DNA from 4 places in the Bacillus sp. SSR7 genome. Region 3 is predicted to be linked to each of the others. Evidence: riboswitches for the same ligand, from Rfam matches in the RefSeq annotation. Region 3 holds a riboswitch; each other region holds the start of a gene.
The links. Region 3 has a riboswitch for magnesium ahead of AC0NJG_RS08010 (P-type ATPase actuator domain-containing protein). Riboswitches for the same ligand answer to the same signal wherever they lie in the genome.
Positions count from the first base shown of each region.

Region 1: it holds a riboswitch for magnesium, as region 3 does, so the genes downstream of both, mgtE (magnesium transporter) here and AC0NJG_RS08010 (P-type ATPase actuator domain-containing protein) in region 3, are expected to answer to the same signal.
Region 2: it holds a riboswitch for magnesium, as region 3 does, so the genes downstream of both, AC0NJG_RS23065 (FtsW/RodA/SpoVE family cell cycle protein) here and AC0NJG_RS08010 (P-type ATPase actuator domain-containing protein) in region 3, are expected to answer to the same signal.
Region 4: it holds a riboswitch for magnesium, as region 3 does, so the genes downstream of both, mgtA (magnesium-translocating P-type ATPase) here and AC0NJG_RS08010 (P-type ATPase actuator domain-containing protein) in region 3, are expected to answer to the same signal.

Region 1 covers NZ_JBVVXV010000014.1:37,232-41,971, reverse strand. The annotation lists gene AC0NJG_RS21375 (S8 family peptidase) at 1-1,420, shown strand, start outside; gene AC0NJG_RS21370 (hypothetical protein) at 1,809-2,015, opposite strand; M-box (ykoK) riboswitch at 2,313-2,492, shown strand; gene mgtE (magnesium transporter) at 2,702-4,030, shown strand; partial or broken gene AC0NJG_RS21360 (cell division protein FtsW) at 4,120-4,408, shown strand; gene AC0NJG_RS21355 (undecaprenyl-diphosphatase) at 4,563-4,740, shown strand, end outside.
Region 2 covers NZ_JBVVXV010000016.1:85,768-90,507, reverse strand. The annotation lists gene AC0NJG_RS23070 (Ger(x)C family spore germination protein) at 1-1,141, shown strand, start outside; gene AC0NJG_RS23065 (FtsW/RodA/SpoVE family cell cycle protein) at 1,670-2,797, opposite strand; M-box (ykoK) riboswitch at 2,984-3,160, opposite strand; M-box (ykoK) riboswitch at 3,666-3,831, shown strand; gene mgtE (magnesium transporter) at 4,112-4,740, shown strand, end outside.
Region 3 covers NZ_JBVVXV010000003.1:143,911-148,650, forward strand. The annotation lists gene AC0NJG_RS08005 (5'-3' exonuclease) at 151-1,017, opposite strand; gene AC0NJG_RS08010 (P-type ATPase actuator domain-containing protein) at 1,147-1,872, opposite strand; M-box (ykoK) riboswitch at 2,216-2,381, opposite strand; RNA gene ssrS (6S RNA) at 2,586-2,769, opposite strand; RNA gene ssrS (6S RNA) at 2,791-2,973, opposite strand; gene AC0NJG_RS08025 (sulfurtransferase) at 3,090-3,923, opposite strand; gene AC0NJG_RS08030 (YpbS family protein) at 3,926-4,198, opposite strand; gene AC0NJG_RS08035 (GNAT family N-acetyltransferase) at 4,220-4,687, opposite strand.
Region 4 covers NZ_JBVVXV010000002.1:341,975-346,714, forward strand. The annotation lists gene mgtA (magnesium-translocating P-type ATPase) at 1-1,585, opposite strand, end outside; M-box (ykoK) riboswitch at 1,915-2,082, opposite strand; gene AC0NJG_RS05850 (DUF3932 family protein) at 2,269-2,520, opposite strand; gene rnz (ribonuclease Z) at 2,710-3,633, shown strand; partial or broken gene AC0NJG_RS05860 (hypothetical protein) at 4,012-4,251, shown strand; gene sdaAB (L-serine ammonia-lyase, iron-sulfur-dependent subunit beta) at 4,331-4,740, shown strand, end outside.

The DNA.
Region 1 (4,740 bases), on a different contig from region 3:
ATTCATTAAAGAAGAAAAACAAGATCCTGAATTCATTGGAATTTTAGCTGAATATCCAAATGTAACTATAAATCGACTTTTTAATTCTTTAAATCCTAAAGAAATTAAAAATCTAGGTAAAGAAATAAAAGATTCCAATCATATTTCTTCTAATTTGCTAAACTACTATATTGTAGAAATGCAAGATGATATTGATGTACAAGCATTACTTACAAAAATTGAAAAATCATCTCTTGTTGAAACGGCGTATTTACAGGAAGAAGAGGCGCCACCAGAAGAGCGTTTACCAAATTTATCTGTTAATCCATATGATGAGCCTAGACTTACAAGACAAGGTTACCTTGAACCAGCACCATTAGGAATTAATGCACCTTATGCCTGGAGCATAAAAGGTGGGGATGGAAAAGGAACTACTTTTGTAGACATGGAGTATGGCTGGTTATTTAGTCATGAGGATTTAGTGAATCAAAAGATTGAATTGATATCCGGACAGAATAAGAGTGAACACCATGATCATGGTACCTCAGTCTTAGGGATTGTTTCGGCAGAGGATAATAACATAGGTGGAATTGGGATTGCACCGAAAGCTAAAGTAAAGGTTGTATCTCAGATTAGGGATAACGGAAATTATAATACAGCTGATGCTATCTTAAGTGCAGTTAACAATATGCAAGCTGGAGATATCCTTTTATTAGAAGCCCAGGCTACTTATGATGGATATGGAGATAAGAACTATCTTCCTGTAGAAGTAAAACCGGATATATTTGATGCAATTCGTCTGGGAACAAATAAGGGTATTATTATTATTGAAGCAGGTGCAAACGGCGGAAACGATTTAGATCAATTTAGAGACCGTAATGGTAAACAAGTTCTAAATCGTAATAGTCCTGATTTTAAAGATTCAGGGGCAATTATGGTTGGGGCAGCTTCTGCAAGGGTTCCTCATAAACGTTCATATTTCTCTAATTATGGTAGTAGGGTGGATGTGTATGGATGGGGGAATGCAGTAGATACAACAGATGCTAAACCAAGTGAATTTACAACAAATCTATATACTTCTAGCTTTAGTGGAACATCTAGCGCATCACCTATTATTGCTGGTGCTGCTGCATCAATTCAAGGAATTGCAAAAAATAATCAGGGAAAAGTATTTACACCAAGCCAGCTTAGGGATATTTTAAGTGATTCTAGTACTGGAACGAAATCTAACGATCCAACCTCTGATAAAATTGGTGTTTTACCTGACTTAAAAGCCATATTATCTAAACTTGGTTTTTCACCAAACTTAGGTAATAATTCTTCCATTGTATTTCCTGAAGAGCAAGAAATAAATAAAGGGAATCAAGGTTCTACTATTACGTTCCCGAAAGAGGATTCCAATAATAGTGAAGGGAACTCTAACTTTATTTTCCCAGAATAATGGTATAAAGGATTCTTATATAACTAGTTGTATATAATACTAGTGAGAAAGGCACTTATGCGTATTAGCATAAGTGCCTTTCAGTTGTACTTTTAATCATAAGATAAGGAAAGTACTCCAGTGGATATTTTTAGTGTAGAGATGTGTCTTATATCAAGAATTAAACAACTATCAGTGTAGCCACATTCTAAATTTAGAACTAGGACACTCCTTCAATTGCAGACATAAAGGGAATTTTTGGTAATGACGCAGTCCAATCAACTGCATATACAATTAATTTTCATTTGATTTTTAATCTTCGCCATTTGAAATAAAATATATTAAAAAATTCTTATTTCTTTGTAATTTCTGTTTTAAAGCGTTCAAAATTCGTTGAACGCTTTCTTTATTAGGTTGTGAATTGTATATTCAATCTATTTTCCAAATGAATAGCATCAGCTTGGTCTTGGTAATCCTGTTCTGTAAATGTGGTGGGAATATCCAAAAACTTTTCAACGGTATCTAATGTACTGTCTATACTACCAAATGCATGTGAAATTTTATCTTCTATTGCTTTTATTGTTAGATATACTTGAGTTTCACGTGGAATACTCAACAAATTTATAGTTATATCCTCCTTCTCTTGTTTCATAATTATTATTATATATTGATTTCCAATAATAAAGAGCCAGGACAGGTGTAATAAAAAAGGAAATTAATTTAATATTTCATAGAATTTAATGCGTGAATTGTGAGGTTTTTTGTATAAATATAAAACTGTATACAGAAATTTATATCTATGGTTTGGGAATATTATAATATAAAAAATTGAAAAAATAAGTTCTGTTATTACTTGACAAGTTCAAAAATAGTAGATATGCTTTAACACGAAACGAACAAAAAATTTGAAATATTTATGACCTGTTAGGTGAGGCTCCTATACAAACACAGGCTATTGCCCAAAAATATCGAAAGATGCCAATGGGTAGAACAGGAATTGTCGGATTAAGGCTCTTCTTAAGATAGCTAAGTGATGAATAATAATTCATCCTTTACGTTGTATAGTGCCAAAACTCAACTAGGGGGAATGAGCTTTATTTAGCTATGTCTTTTTTAGCAACCTCCTTTAGTTGAATTACTAAGGGAGGTTTTTTATATGCAAAATTTTATTTGTAATAAATCTTTTATAAAAGGGGGGAAGACTAATGATTGATGATATTGATCCCATATTTATTAAGAAATTAGTTTTCCTAGAAGTGGGAAAATGATACCAAGTACCACTGTCCTTAAGGAGGAATTACGATGAAAAAATGCTTACAACAATTATTAGCAACAAAAGATACACACTTAGTGCAAGAGCTTATAAAAACTCAATCCTATGATATTGCAATGGAAATGAAAGAACTTCATCATAAAGATCAGATATCTTTAATGAAATATTTTCCTGCTGAAAAAGGTGCGAAAATTCTTAGTTACCTTACTCCAGAGGAGCAATATAATATTTACACCAACGTGCCTATGGATAAAGGAGAAGAGCTATTAGCTAGGCAATCTATTGATGACCTTGTTGATGTAATTCTTTCAATTCATCGACTTCAGGCTGAAAAACTGATACAACTTTTATCTAAAGAATCTCAAAATAGAATTAGAAGTCTGTTGGTTTTTCAATCTGGAACAGCGGGCAGTTTAATGACCATTGACTATATTGCTGCCAGGGAAAATTGGAAAGTGAAAGATACGCTGTCGCATATTAGGAAAATTGGCGCAGGGGTAGAATCAATTTCGTATATTTATGTTCTTGATACACGTGGTCAGCTAAATGGAATTGTTTCAATTCGTGAATTATTGCTAGCTACAGATGATAAAACTTTATCATCAATCATGGCATCGAATGTTATTTCAGTTTCAGTGGACTTAGACCAACAGGAAGCTGTACAAAAACTAATGGATTATGATTTATCCGCTATACCTGTAACAACGATGGATAATCGGATGATAGGTATCATAACCTTCGATGATGCAATGGATGTTTTCGAAGAAGAAGCAACTGAAGATATTCAAAAATTAGGAGGAAGCACCCCTTTAGATAAGCCGTATTTTGAAACCTCGATTTGGCAAATATACCGTAAACGTATAGGTTGGTTATTACTTCTATTTGTAGCAGAAGCATATACTGGTTCAGTACTGCGACATTATGAAGAAACTTTGACTCATGTAGTTGCACTGGCTTTTTTTATTCCCTTGTTAATTGGAACCGGAGGAAATACAGGTACACAGGTCGTAACTACATTGGTTCGAGCTGTAGCTCTAAATGAGGTGAAATTTAAAGATATATTTCGGGTTATAAAAAAAGAAGCATTAGTGGGTATTTTGCTGGGGATTACATTAGCTGTGGCGGCATTAATTCGTGCGTACACTTTAGGCGTAGGTACAGAAGTCGCACAGGTTGTAGCTATTACTGGATTGTTCATTGTTATTTGGTCGTCTATTGTTTCATCTGTATTACCCTTGATATTAAATAAGTTAAAGCTGGATCCAGCTGTTATCTCAGGTCCGTTCATTACGACATTAGTCGATGGAACGGGGTTAATTCTGTACTTTACCATTGCAAAAATGTTACTAGGCCTATAAGAAATTTATGTTAATTTTTTATACCTATGTTCGTTCCTGCAAAGTTTGTAGAAAAGCTTGTTGGAAGTATGGAGAAAGAGAGATTAGAAATACAAAAAGTATTTAAGTTACTGGATTATCTGTTGTTTTTTTTACTTATCATTACAATTGTATTTAGAATTTTGATGAAGTATAGTACTAGCTCAATTGTTGCAGTTAAAAATTATGGCTATAGTAGTGAACTCTGTTTTCGCTCTCAATTAAATAAACTTTATTTAAAATTAATAATTTGTATTACTATTTTTAGTTTTATGGAAAGGAAAAGTTGTTAATAATGCACAACCTTGGATATTTGGAGTACAGCCTGCAGAGTTTAATAAACTGAGTGTGATTATTGTTAATTTAGGAGGTGTCACAGGAATTTTTCCCCTTACAGGCACCACTCTTCCGCTTATTAGGTTTAATGGAAGTTCTTTAATGGCAATGGGAACACTGGTAAGTAACTAAATTTTCAATAAAATTAACAGGTAATATATTTGTTTATGGAGGAGAAATGTTAAATTTAATAAACAATCTTGATTATAATGGATTTCGCTATATAAATGAGTACGTGGGAGAAAATATATACATCAATTATTTAATGATTTTTTTTGCTGAATATGCTCAGTATATGTTCATACTATTATTTATGATTCTTTGGTTAAACAAAAAATATAAAAATAGAACTTGTG
Region 2 (4,740 bases), on a different contig from region 3:
TATAGCAATTGGCCTTATAGCTGGGGCTATCAGCGGTTGCTCTGAGTTAGCGGAGATAGAAGAAAGAGGATTTGTAGTAGGTGCGGCTTACGATATTGTTAAGGAAACGAAATCAAATCCAATTATGAAAGGGACGTATCAGATGGTACTTCCCAGTAAGTTAACGCAGCAAGGTGGAAAAGGTGCAGGAAATAATTATATTAACGTGAGTGCAAAAGCAGATAGTGTACTTGAACAAATACGAACTATCGCTAAAAAAATTAGTCGCGAATTATTTTTTCCGCATATACAAGTAATCATTTTTTCTGAAAAATTACTCACGAATCCTAATGTTTTACAAAATACGCTTGATCTATATATTCGTGATCATGAAATGAGAAGAAACATCCGTCTATTTGTTTCTGAAAAAAATGCAGAAGCTATCTTGAAACAAAGTGCAAAACCAGAAAATTTACCGGCACAGTATATTGATATGCTAGCTGAACATCCTCCGAAAAATGCTCAAATGATTGAGGCAGTAAGAATTGGTGATGTGCAGGAAAAGATAATTTCAAAACGAAGTTTTGTACTTCCTGTCTTAAGGCCAACAAAACAAGGGATAGAAATGAATGGGGCTGCGTTGTTTCGCGGGAAGGATAACAAATGTGTTGGAATGTTAAACGGAGAACAGACAGTGGGAATGAACTTTGTAATTGGTGAAAAATTAGGAGGTTATTTTACCATACGTAAAAAGAATCAGCTTATTACATATGAAATTCATAAGCTACACAGAAAAATAAAGGTGTTTACTAAAAATACTACAAAACCTAAGTTTGATATTCATCTATTTCTCGAAGGTACTTTGGCGGAGTTGCATTTTAGTGATCATAAAAAATTCATGAATGAAAAACGCTTAACGAAGGATATTTCAAAAGAGATGGAGCAAAGGATTCAAAAATCAATAAAGCTTGTTCAAAAAAAATATAAGGTGGATGTATTAGCGTTAGGAGAAGTATATAAGCGGAATAATTATAAAGAATGGAAGAAAATAAGTAAGAATTGGGATCAAGGTGAAAATTATTTTAGTAATGCTGAAATTAATGTTCATGTTCATCCAGTAATTGAACATTCAGGCTCAGCTTTACCGAAGAGAGTAAAATAATGTGACTTGAATAGCTAGCCAAAGCTCACTGTTATAATCAGGGATGTTTCTCTAGATGTAATTATTAATCAACTATCGTACAATAAATAGTATAGGTGGAGTTTGTTTTGGCTTATGTACATATGGATATAGCAAGTATAAAAGTGAAAAATTTGAAGAAGATGAACTATAATGATTAATTCAAAATACCTTTCATTAGTTATTAATGAAAGGTATTTTGAATTATTTTTATTGATGTAGCGATAGACCCGATTGCATTTTTTCTTTAATAATCAGTACATGCTGTATAAGAATTAGGTTTATTTTCTGGCAACTAAGTGTATTTTTATCGTTATGGGGTGACACTAATACAATAGATTGATAGGTATGGGGCGGTACCCCAATACCTAGCTAAATAAAAAGGGAAGATAAACTAAAAACTGTTCGCTTGCTTCATAAGTTAAATATTTCTAGGAGAAAATCAGTATAGAATATATAATCGAAGGTTGTTAAACCGGTTTATTTAATAAGACAATATGAGTATATTAGCTATATATCCTGAGGGAGAAATCTTATTTTATTGAAAATTGAGATATTAAGCAATATTCCTATTGCTATTAAATTCACCATTAAAGAACTTCCACCAAAACTTACAAATGGAAATGGAGTACCTGTAAGAGGAAATAGTCCCGTAATACCACCTAAATTTACAACTGATTGCATACCAATCATACATCCTATACCAATTGCTATAAAACTGCCGAATGGATCTACACATAATTGTGCAATTTTTAAGGAGCGAAGTACTATAGTCAAAACTCCAACCAATAGAATAAATACACCAATAAATCCTAGTTCTTCAGAAACTATTGCCATTATAAAATCAGTGTGTGGTTCTGGAAGATAACCTGTTTTTTGTATGCTATTTCCAAATCCACGACCAATGATTCCTCCAGAGCCCATGGCAATAAAAGAGTTTACAAGCTGGTATCCATTTCCTTGCGCATCAAGAAAGGGATTGAAAATCGTAGTAATACGTGTCTTTTGAACTTCTGATAAACTATATTGAATCAAATAATATAAAATAGGTAACCATAAAATAGAACCGATGGTAGTTCTTTTGATTAGTAGATTTATATTTATTCCTGAACAAAGAAATATGCTAAAACCTATACCTAATATTAAAAGTGCAGATCCTAAATTTGGTTGTTTAAAGATAAGAAAAAAAATTGTAGCTAAAAAAAATAAAAGTTTTCCGATACCACTCCAGTTATTTTTAGCTTGTTCTTGTCGCAATGCAAAAAAACGGGCTGTTACAAGGATTGTTCCTAATTTAAGAAATTCAGCTGGCTGTATTCCAAAGATCCATGATTGAGCATTATTCACCACTTTTCCTTTCCATAAAACCATAATTAATAAAAAAGTCCCCCCAACCATAATACAGATTGAGACTATTCGTTTTTTCCATATTTCATATGGGAGTAAAGCACAAACTATTAACCCTATTGTTCCTAAAAGTAGCTTTGTTAATTGAGAATCAACAAAATGTCTACTGTTATAACCGTAATGTTGGACAGCGACAATGGAGCTCGCGCTATACATCATGATAATACCTAAAGTACAAGTTATGAATAGAGGAAGGAGCAATAGATAATCGAGTTTTAATATTTTTTTCATTTTAATATCCTCCTGATTTAAAACAAAACATAATATTCCATTTGCTAATGAATAGAATCTTGTTCTCGTCAATTATTAAATATGACTTTTGTTTGGGAAGATTCTATCGCTTACTCCCTGTTTTTTTACGCAAAAATCCCCCTAGTATGTAACTAGAGGGATTCAAAATGGCATGACTAAATAAGGCTTTTCTCCCCCTAGTAGAGCTTTGGCACTATACAACGTAAAGTAATGAAAATTCATTACTTAGCTATCTTAAGAAGAGCCTTAATCCGACAATTCCTGTTCTACCCATTGGCGTCTTTCGACATTTTTGGGCAATAGCCTGTGTTTGCATAGGAGCCTCACCTAACAGGTTAAGCAATATAAATTTTATGTGTTTGTTTCGTGTAGCAAGCATAAATATATTTTTTTTGCTTGTCAAGCAACCGTATTGCTAATTTTATTTATTTTATTGCTTTATAGTCCTTTGAGAAATGATAAGAGAAAATGTATGTAATCATTCCGTATAAGTACATATTTTTGACTTGTAGTGTATCGTTTGATTAAGTAGTTTAACCACATAAATTTGATAAACAGTAAAGAAGATTTTAATTATAAAAGAAGATTTTTTTAGAATGTTCTTTTGATATAAAGAATGACTAATTATTTATCTTTTGTTATACAATTGGAATTTGATTAAAAACAATAAGTTTCATATGTTTTATAACGCTTCTTCGAATTAAATCTATTTGAATTCTATGTTTTTAAGGGGAATTTTAAATTTATAAGAAAATATAATTTAATTTTCTATAAAAGATTTTTTTATGAATGGAATTGAAAGTCAGTTGACAAATATTAAATTCTGGTTTAAATTTTGAAGTAATTCAATAAACTTTGTTAGGTGAGGCTCCTGTATAGAGAAACGCTGCTGCCCAAAAATGTCGAGAGACGCCAATGGGTCAACAGGAACGGTCGGATTAAGGCCCTTCTTAATGTAGCTGGTTATAAAAACCTATGCTATACAGTGCTAAAACTCAACGAGGGAGTGGTATACGATTTGATAGAAAGGCACCTCTGTGATTTTGGCAGGGCGGTCTTAATAATCATTTATTTGTATTGTGAAAAAACCTTTACTCCTTTTTGAGTAAAGGTTTTTCTGTTTAATTTTATTTATTTTTATCTTGTCTATATTCAAAAAGGAGGTAATTCTAACTAATGAATTGATTGCAATGTAACTATTATTGCTTAATAAAAAATTTAAGACAGATAAAATAAAACAAAACCACTCATGAAACTCTAGAGTCTCCCTTAGCAATATGAGGAGGAGTTAACATGAAGAAATTATTAAAAGAATTACTTGTAACCAAAAATAATTTGGATGCAGAGAAAGTTTTACGTCTTCCGTCGTATGATGTTGCACAAGAAGTAAAAAGATTTTCAATTGAAGATCAAATCATATTGCTAAATACGATTCCCGTATTAAAAAGCTCTAAAATTCTTCAATATATGAGTGCAGAAGAAAAATATAATATCTTAATTCACTTATCTGAAAACAAAGCTAAAAAGTTACTAAATTTACAACCGATTGATGAATTAGTAGATTTACTTCTAGCGGTTCATCCTGAAAAACAAGCTAAATTAATGGCGTATCTAGACAAAATTACAAAACATAACGTAAAAAAATTGATGAATTTCAAACCTGAAACGGCAGGAAGTCTTGTCACAAGTGATTTTGTTGCAGTTAGAGGAAATTGGTCAGTAAAAATGACATTGAAGTACATTAGGGAACATTCTGAAAATGTAGAATCAATATCTTATAGTTATGTTCTTGATAGTCATGGTTATCTTGAGGGAATCGTTTCCATACATGAGTTATTACTAGCAGCAGATGAAGAGATATTATCTACTATTATGATTCAAGAGGTAATTTCAGTACAAGCTGAAGTTGACCAGCAAGAAGT
Region 3 (4,740 bases):
CTTATATCAATTTTACCTTGTCGAAATATTTATATATTTCAAGCTACATTCCATATACTTTCATCTACTAAAATTCTTTTTTTCAAAATAAAAAAGAAGGTGTCACCTAGTCAAACTTCGACTCATGCAACATCCTTCTTTTCAAACTATTTACAACATATTGATTAACATTTCAGGTCTTCCCCAATTCATTTCTTCACAAACGAATCGTAGTTTTTCTTCATCTATTGTGTGTAATCCTTCTTCTAGTGAACATGAAATAGGAACTTCACAATGAATTTGTGCTAATTGTAATGAAATATTTAAATTCTCTAAATCACTTTCAATCTTCGTACGTTGCGCTTTCGTTAATGATGCCACATTTTCTAGTACAGTTGCTACTGTACCATGTTCTTGTATAAGCTTATATGCTGTTTTTTCACCAATACCTTTTACACCTGGATAATTATCACTTGTATCTCCCATAAAAGCTTTCGCATGAACAATTTGCCAAGGTTCTACACCTTTTTCTTCCATAATTTTCTCCGGTGTGTAATACTCGTAATTTCCAATTCCTTTACGCAAAAGCATAACTGTAACGTTCTTATCAACAAGCTGAAGTAAATCCGTATCACCTGTTAAAATATAAACTTCCGCTTCATTGCAATATTGTTTTGCCAGTGTACCGATACAATCATCGGCTTCATACCCTTTCATACCGATAACTGGAACAGATAATTTTGCAGTCATTTCTTGCACTAGATCAAATTGTGGAATTAATTCTTCAGGCGGCGCTGCACGATTCGCTTTATAATTTGAGAACGATTCTGTTCTAAATGTTGTACTTCCCATATCCCAGCATGTTACGATGTGTGTCGGTTCAATTGCTTGCATTGCCGTTAATAAATGTTTCATATAACCATGAATCCCGTTTGTAGGGGTACCATCTTGTCGTTTCATAAACTGCCCGTAGACACTTGTTGCATAAAAAGCACGAAATAATAGTGCCATACCATCAACTAATAATACTTTTTTCATAATTCCTCTCCTACCAAAAAAATAATAACCTCACGTCATCACGTAAGGTTATATAAATAGATTACCATTCTACGTTTTTCAACTTTGTCTATTATACATTGTTTTTGTATATTTAGCATCATTTACGCATTAAGACGTTCTACTACAACAAGTATGAAGAATCCCTGTATACGTATTTTTCCCAGTTGAAACTACTACAGCTTTTGCATTTCCACTAACAATATACGTCCCTTTGAAACATACATTTTCAAGTTCAAGTGGATTATAGTCTTTCATTCTTTTCAAAGGAATAAATCGTTTGCGTTCAAGATGATAGCAACTTTCAAATTTCTCAATACTCGCATCGTTTCCTGTTATCACAGATTCATTTACTAATAGATCATTTGCATAAATGATACGTACATCTGCTGGTACTGTATCACCTTCTGAAAGGAAAATCATATCTCCAGGAACAAGCTCTTGTACTGGCAAATCCATCATTTTTAATTCACCGTTTAAACCTGTTACACTAGAACATTCTACTCGAGACACAGTAATCTTCTCACATTGTAATCCATCTCTCACATTTTGTTTTGAAAAACCTGGGATCATTCCACCTAGCTTCATCATCACTTCCGCAATACGAGCTCTTTTTGAAGTTAATTCATTTCGGCCGTATACTTGAATACGTTTTTGTGCCTCTTTCATAGATAATCCATCTCTTGTTGTTTTAAAATACGCAAATACAGATTTTACATCTCTCGTTGCGATTTCAATTAATAAATCTTTATTTTTTTGAAGCAATGTTTGTTCTTTCATTGATTTTTTACTTAATTTATATGACGTGTTACCCACAGTTTTGTTTGCATATAACATATTATCGTCTCCTCCTTTAGAACATAGGAAGAAACGCTTTGTTTCTCAATTTATCCACTTTACTGTGAAAGTGTCTAGCGCTTAAACATACATATAAACGCTACATGATGATAAATATAAAGGGAGGAACAAGTCGTTTCCTGCCTACATCATATATTTTTGATTTGAAGTATATGGGTAACGGAACCGAGTCAGAATTTGACATGCTCCTCACCTCCTCGTTTCATTTTATAGTTTATACTATGAAATTACTCATAGCTTTGTAACAAAAAGACCTTTACTCCGAAAAGAGTAAAGGCCATGACATACACAAATAAACGATTCCTAATACAATTAGAAATCTACGGACCTCTCCCTCGCCGAGTTTTAGCACTGTATAGCATAGGTACATTACCAGCTACGTTAAGAAAAACCTTAATTCGATCATTCCTGTTGACCCATTGGCGTCTCTCGACATTTTTGGGCAGTAGCATTTCTCTATACAGGAGCCTCACCTAACAGAGACTTATTTTTATTACATAGAAAATGTTACTCTTATTTAAAATAGATGTCAACAGTAGCCTACATTTTTTTCGAAAGGTATAACAAACTAACCTAGATATAATAAAGACAGAAAGTGCTATATTTATTACGGAAACTTCACAGGTGAATCCAGATAACATGGATATATGTATACAACAAAAAAACCTTACGTATAAAACGTAAGGTTTTTATATAGCCCCACATATGCCGTTCTCTCTAGATGTCCATAAACCTGCTCTCACAGGTGGATGCTCTCACAAATGTTTGTAACTTCCTTCTTAAAAAGATGGCATGTTAGCTACATTTAAATATTGAACTTCCATATTAAACTTATTGGTTTAAGACATACATAAGCTACGTACACCGTAGGAATTTTATATAATGTTAGTTGAAATAAGACCCCCGCACGTGCCGCTCCTCGTAAATGTCCAAAAACCCGCTACTCGCAGGTGGATGCCCTCACAGTTACCGTACATCTTCCTCCACAAGGAAGGCTTGATGATGGTCGCTAAATATTGAGCTTCCGTATAACTAACATCGGTTTTAGACATAAATAAGTTACGTACACCGCAGGATGTATTATTTACTTGTCGTAATATTATCACATTGTTTCCAATGTGTAAAATACAAAGTTTTTTGAGCAATCTCTTGCTTGTGACCTTATTTTAATACAAATTATTTTTGCATGCAAGTGATTAATCTTCTTCTTTTGCAATTTGATTTTCTGGATAAGAAATCCAATCACTCCAGCTACCTGCATACAATTTAACATTTTGGAATCCAGCTAATTTCAATGCAACGATATTTGGACATGCTGTAACACCAGAACCACAATATACAATTGTTTCCTTATCTTTCGAAAGATTTTGGAATCGTTCTTGTTGCCCAGCTTCATTCTTAAATTGCCCTGATTGCAGCATTCCATCCTTCCAAAAATAATTTACTGCCGTTGGGATATGCCCTGCTTTTGGATCAACAAGTTCCTCTGCACCAGCATAACGTTTTGGCTCTCTGGAATCAATTAATGCAACATCTGTACCTGCATGAATATTCTCTCTCACCGTTTCCATCGTTACAAGCATATGATCTTGTATATTTGCTTTGAATGTCTTTCGTATAACAACAGGAATTTCCGGTGTTACCGGTAGTCCATTCTCTTTCCATGCAGGAAATCCGCCATCTAATATATATACTTTCTCATGTCCTACATAATTTAGTAACCACCAGAAACGAGAAGCATTTGCACCCGCTTGACTGTCATATGCAACTACTGTCGTGTGTTCATCAATACCAGCGCGCGAAAGCTTGTCCGCAAACTCCTCAATATTTGGCAACGGATGACGACCACCATGTTCTGTTACAGGACTTGATAAATCTAAATTCAAATCAAAATATAATGCATGAGGAATATGTTCTTCCTCATACTTTTCTCTACCCCAATTAGGATTCGCTAAATCAAAACGACAATCGATTATACGGACGTTCTCATCTTCTATATGCTCACGTAACCATTCGACTGTAACTATCATCTTTAACGACCTTCTTTCTCTTTCAAACGACTTACATACTCCATAACCATTTCTTTTGTAACATATTTACGCTGCAAGGTAACACCATTTTTTGCAAGAGCGTTAATTTGCTTCGTTACAGCATTAATGACATCAACCGAAAATTCTTTCCCATTTGACGCAAGAGATACAGCAGCTTCAATAGCTGCTTCACGCTGCGCATCTAATTGTAAACATGCTTTTACACTTTCATTTTGTTTACGAGAATGTGCTGTAATTGCTTTATGTACTTCCATCTTCTCTTCCCCCTAAATAAGTTATACGTTCTCATTCAATTCCATTGCAAGCCGAATCATATCACGACATACAATCCCATTTTCAATAATCTCTTCTTCATAATGCTTCGAAAAGTAATCAAAATCAATAGAAAAAATACGAAATCCACATTTTTGATAGAAAGCAAGTTGTGAAACACTTGAATTGCCTGTACCAACTTCAAGTTTTGACATACCATATCCTTTAGCAGTTGCTATAGCATGACTTAATAGCTTCTTTCCAATTCCTTTTCCTTGCAAATGCTCTACAACCGCAATATTCATAATTTCCATCGTCTTCGGCCTTGTTTCCAAAATCACATATACACCGATTACATTATCTTCTTGCTTAGCTACATATGTTATCCCTCTTTGTACATATGCACCAATTTGCTGTTCACTTGGATCAGCAAGTAGTAATAAAGACTTCGGTATAGCTTCTTTTGAAATACGTTCTATTACAACAGTCATAAAAAATTCCCCCTTCTCTATTGTTCTAAACCCTCCTTGTCTACCATAAGTAA
Region 4 (4,740 bases), on a different contig from region 3:
ACTCTGTATCATGTATTGGTCTATCTTTTTTATAAGCTACAGCAATAACACGCATACCTTCACTATTTAATGTCTCACTTAGTTGTTTTACATTTACGCGCATGTCATCGGTAAGAGAAACAACTTTGCCATCTACTTCAGTGTAGTTACAAATAGATAAAATTTCTTCTACTGCCCCTTTACAAACCATTGTATGTTCACCTGAAATATCTTTCACGATGACAGACATACGCCGGCGAGCAAAATCAAATGGAATTTCATCTAGTTTTTGAAAAACGGATGGATCAAATTTTTGATTTTCTTCTGTATGTTTTATAACGGCTTTATCTATTAAATTTTTCAATCCTGTTTGATAGAAGCTATTTAAATAGGCAAATTGTAATACACGATTACATGTATTACCATTAGGATCTAAGTGCCGAACAAGTACAACTTTATCTTCTGTTAAAGTTCCTGTTTTATCGGTACAAAGAATGTTCATAGCACCTAAGTTTTGAATAGAATTCAGCTGTTTTACAATTACTTTCTGTTTAGACATGTTAACGGCACCTTTAGCTAAATTAGCAGTCACAATCATTGGTAACATTTCAGGTGTTAGACCAACTGCGATTGCAATAGCGAAGAAGAAAGCTTCTTGCCAATCCCCTTTTGTGAATCCGTTAATGAGAAGAACGATAGGTGCCATAATAAGCATGAATGTAATTAAGAGCCAGCTTACTTTGTTTACACCTTTATCAAAGCTTGTTTCTACGCGTTTACCGATTACTTTTTTTGCTAAAGAGCCGAAATACGTATCAGTACTTGTGGAGACGACAACAGCTTTTGCGCTACCACTTACAATATTTGTCCCCATGAAGCAAAGATTTTCCATATCGAGTGGATTGTAATTTTTTTTCGTGCTTTTCGGTAATAGATGTTTATTTTCTGTATGATAGCAGTTTTCGTACTTTTCTACAGGTAGTGCTTCCCCCGTTAAAGAAGACTGATTTACAAATAAATCTTTAGCCGATAAAATACGCACATCAGCTGGAACAATGTCTCCGGCTGAAAGTGAGATAATATCGCCAGGTACAAGTTCCTCAATTGGAATTTCCGTTGTATCGGTTTGCTTTAAAATCTTTACATTTTTTGTTTCGTGTACAAATCTATCTATTCTAAAGACACTCGCCGTTGTTCGAACCATAGCCTTTAACTGATCCGCAGCTTTTTGAGAACGAAATTCTTGTAAAAAGCGAATCGTTGCACTTAGCATTACCATTACAGATACGACAATAGTTCCTTGTATGTCATCTGTGAAAAAAGAAAGTGCGCCGAGAGCTAATAAAACAAAAATAAATGGATTTTTAAATGCCAGCAGAAATTGAATGTACCACGGTGATGTTTTATTATGAGCTACTTCATTAAGGCCATATAAAGAAAGTCTACGAGACGCTTCTTCTTTAGAGAGTCCATTTTCTGTTGTTTCTAAAAGTTGTAACGCTTTGTTTGCATCCTGCGTTGCGGCTTCCACTAATAATTTGTTATTTGTTTTCATACAATCTTGATCGTATGAATGTTTCGTTTCTTGTCTTTGTAAATTTAACATCGGTAGTTCCTCCTTTTTCATGGAGGAGGAAACAAGCTGTTACTCGACTATTTAAAATTAGGAGGAACAGTTTCTTTCTTACCTCCATGATGAAATATTAACGTAAAACATATGGGTATCTGGGCCGAATCATCAATTGCCAACTGTTCCTCACCTCCGTACAATTTAGTAGTTTCTGAATATGCTATGTTTGTTTCATAGTAAGGTGCATAATACGTAAAAAGACCTTTACTCAAAACGAGTAAAGGTCTGAATTCGCAGTTAAAAGAGTCCACAACAAAGACTGTTAGTAAATATAGATCAAAACAGTTTTGTGTATGACAAAATATACGCACCTCTCCCTCGTTGAGTTTTAGCACTGTATAGCATAGGTACTGAAACCAGCTACGTTAAAAAAGGCCTTCATTCCGACCTTTCCTGTTGACCCATTGGCGTCTCTCGACATTTTTGGGCAGCAGCGTTTCTCTATACAGGAGCCTCACCTAACAGAGACCATATTCAATTACAATTTGAATGTTAGCACTGTAAATTTATAGTGTCAATATCTTTTTTTGAAAAATCAAATAGGTTTATGATGGCTATATAGTAGGAAATAAGCGGAGTTTTTTTGAAATAAGGTTGGAAAATAAATATTGTAATGAACATAAACAAAAAGCACTGATCACAGTGCTTTTTGTTATAGATTATGAGATTGTAGCATTTTCAAAAATAACAATCTCTGAACTGTTTGCAGTTGAAACGCGTTGTGCATAATATGTTAAAGCTGAAGAAATATATGTTGGTAACGAATCATTTGTATGTGTTGTTGTATATTCATGGATTAACTCTTTCAAAGTCGTCCATTCTAATTGTGCTGGGTGATCAGACACGAAAGAACTTACCCAGCGATCAAATGAAGATGAAAAATCAGTTTGTAAACGAAATGCTTCTTTCATAATAAAACGCTCCCTTAAAATGTAGTATAATCATTTTAACATAAAACACGAACGATATCTAAATTTTTTGAGTATAACGTTCGTGATATATAGTTGTCTAGATGATTGGTTGTGTAAATTCGATTTGCCATTTGAAATAACATTCCGTAAGATGAAAGGTAGATTATATAAAGAGCTGGAGGAAAGAAAGTGGAATTTGTATTTTTAGGAACTGGTGCAGGTGTTCCTTCGAAAGGAAGGAACGTTTCAGCAATTGCTTTGCAATTGTTAGAAGAACGAGGACAAACTTGGTTATTTGATTGTGGCGAGGCGACGCAACATCAAATATTACATACATCAGTACGTCCACGCCGCATTGAAAAAATATTTATTACGCATTTACATGGTGATCATATTTTTGGATTGCCTGGTTTATTAGGAAGCCGTTCGTTTCAAGGAGGGACTACACCTTTAACAGTGTATGGACCAAAAGGAATTAAACAATTTATTGAAGTAGCATTATCAGTAAGTACGACACATGTAAAATACCCACTTGAAATTGTTGAGATAACAGAAGAAGGTACTGTGTTTGAAGATAATGAATTTCATGTGGAAACGAAAAGATTGTCACACGGTATTGAATGTTTTGGGTATCGTATTATAGAGAAAGATATACAAGGCGCCCTTTTAGTCGATAAATTGCTGGAGATGGGTGTGAAACCAGGTCCACTCTTTAAGCGTTTAAAAGATGGAGAAGTGGTTGAATTGGAAAATGGTACGATACTAAACGGACAAGATTTTATCGGCCCACCTCAAAAAGGAAGAATTATTACCATTTTAGGTGATACAAGATTTTGTGAAGCGAGTAGAGAGCTGGCACAAGACGCTGACGTACTAGTTCATGAAGCAACTTTTGCGGCAGAAGATGAACAACAAGCGTATGATTATTTTCATTCCACATCTAAGCAAGCTGCGAGTATTGCACTTCAGGCAAATGCAAAACGATTAATATTGACTCATATTAGTTCTCGTTATCAAGGGGATACGTATAAGGAATTATTGAAAGAGGCAAGAGAGCTATTTTCTAATACAGAAATAGCAACGGATTTAAAATCATTTCCAGTAGAAAGATAATAATGATATGAAAAAATGGCGACGAGAGGTTGCCATTTTTTTTTTCTAAAAAAAATAAAATAAAACTGTTATCATTTCATGCTTATATTAGATGAAACAGAAATTTTTAATGATGTGAAGATATAGGATAAAAATACATAGTATCGATTATTTAGAAAAACTGTTATATAAGTCAGACGACATACGAATGATACAAATAGCAAAAAAGGAATTTTATTCAGAACTTTTAAAATTCATTAAAAGTAAGCGTTTTATTAAAAACAAGTTATAATGAGGGCAGATTATAATTTATCCCAATTTAATGGGCAGTAAGACTCTACCTCAAAATTCGCGAATGCGAGGAATTTAGGCGAGAGATAACTGCTCGTAAAAGCACGATTGTTGTGGGCTAATAATTATTGGGAATGGACAAAACTCCCACTGATTATAGTTTCACTTGTTTATGCTATCCTTGTAAGTGGTTCTGTGTTAAACTTTGGATTGCTACCAGACTTTATTGTGGATTAGCTTATATTATTTTTAAATGAAGGTAATGCTAAGTTTCTTATTTCATATGACAACTAGTATTATTTCAGGATAGATTGTTTCATTGTTATTCAAAAACGATCCAATTCGTAGTACAACTGGAAAAGCAACCAATTCGGTAGCTTAATAGAATAGTAAAAAATTTTTTCATAGAGGTTTAGGGGGAGTTATGATGAAGTATCGCTCAGTATTTGATATTATCGGTCCAGTTATGATTGGTCCATCAAGTTCACATACAGCAGGCGCAGCAAGAATGGGGCAAGTTGCTCGCCAGCTGTTTCGTCATGAACCAGAAAGAGTAAGCATTTCATTATATGGATCATTTGCAAAGACGTATCGTGGGCATGGTACGGATGTAGCACTAATCGGTGGGATATTAGGGTTTGAAACAGATGACTTACGTATTCCAGAGGCGCTAGACATAGCAAAAGAGCGCGAAATCGAAGTAGAATTTATTGAAGAAGATGCTAATGCACCGCATCCAAATACAGCGAGAATTCGTTTGTATAAAGGTGAGGAAGAAATTGAAGTTGTTGCTTGCTCAATTGGTGGCGGTAAAATTGAAGTTGTAGAATTAAACGG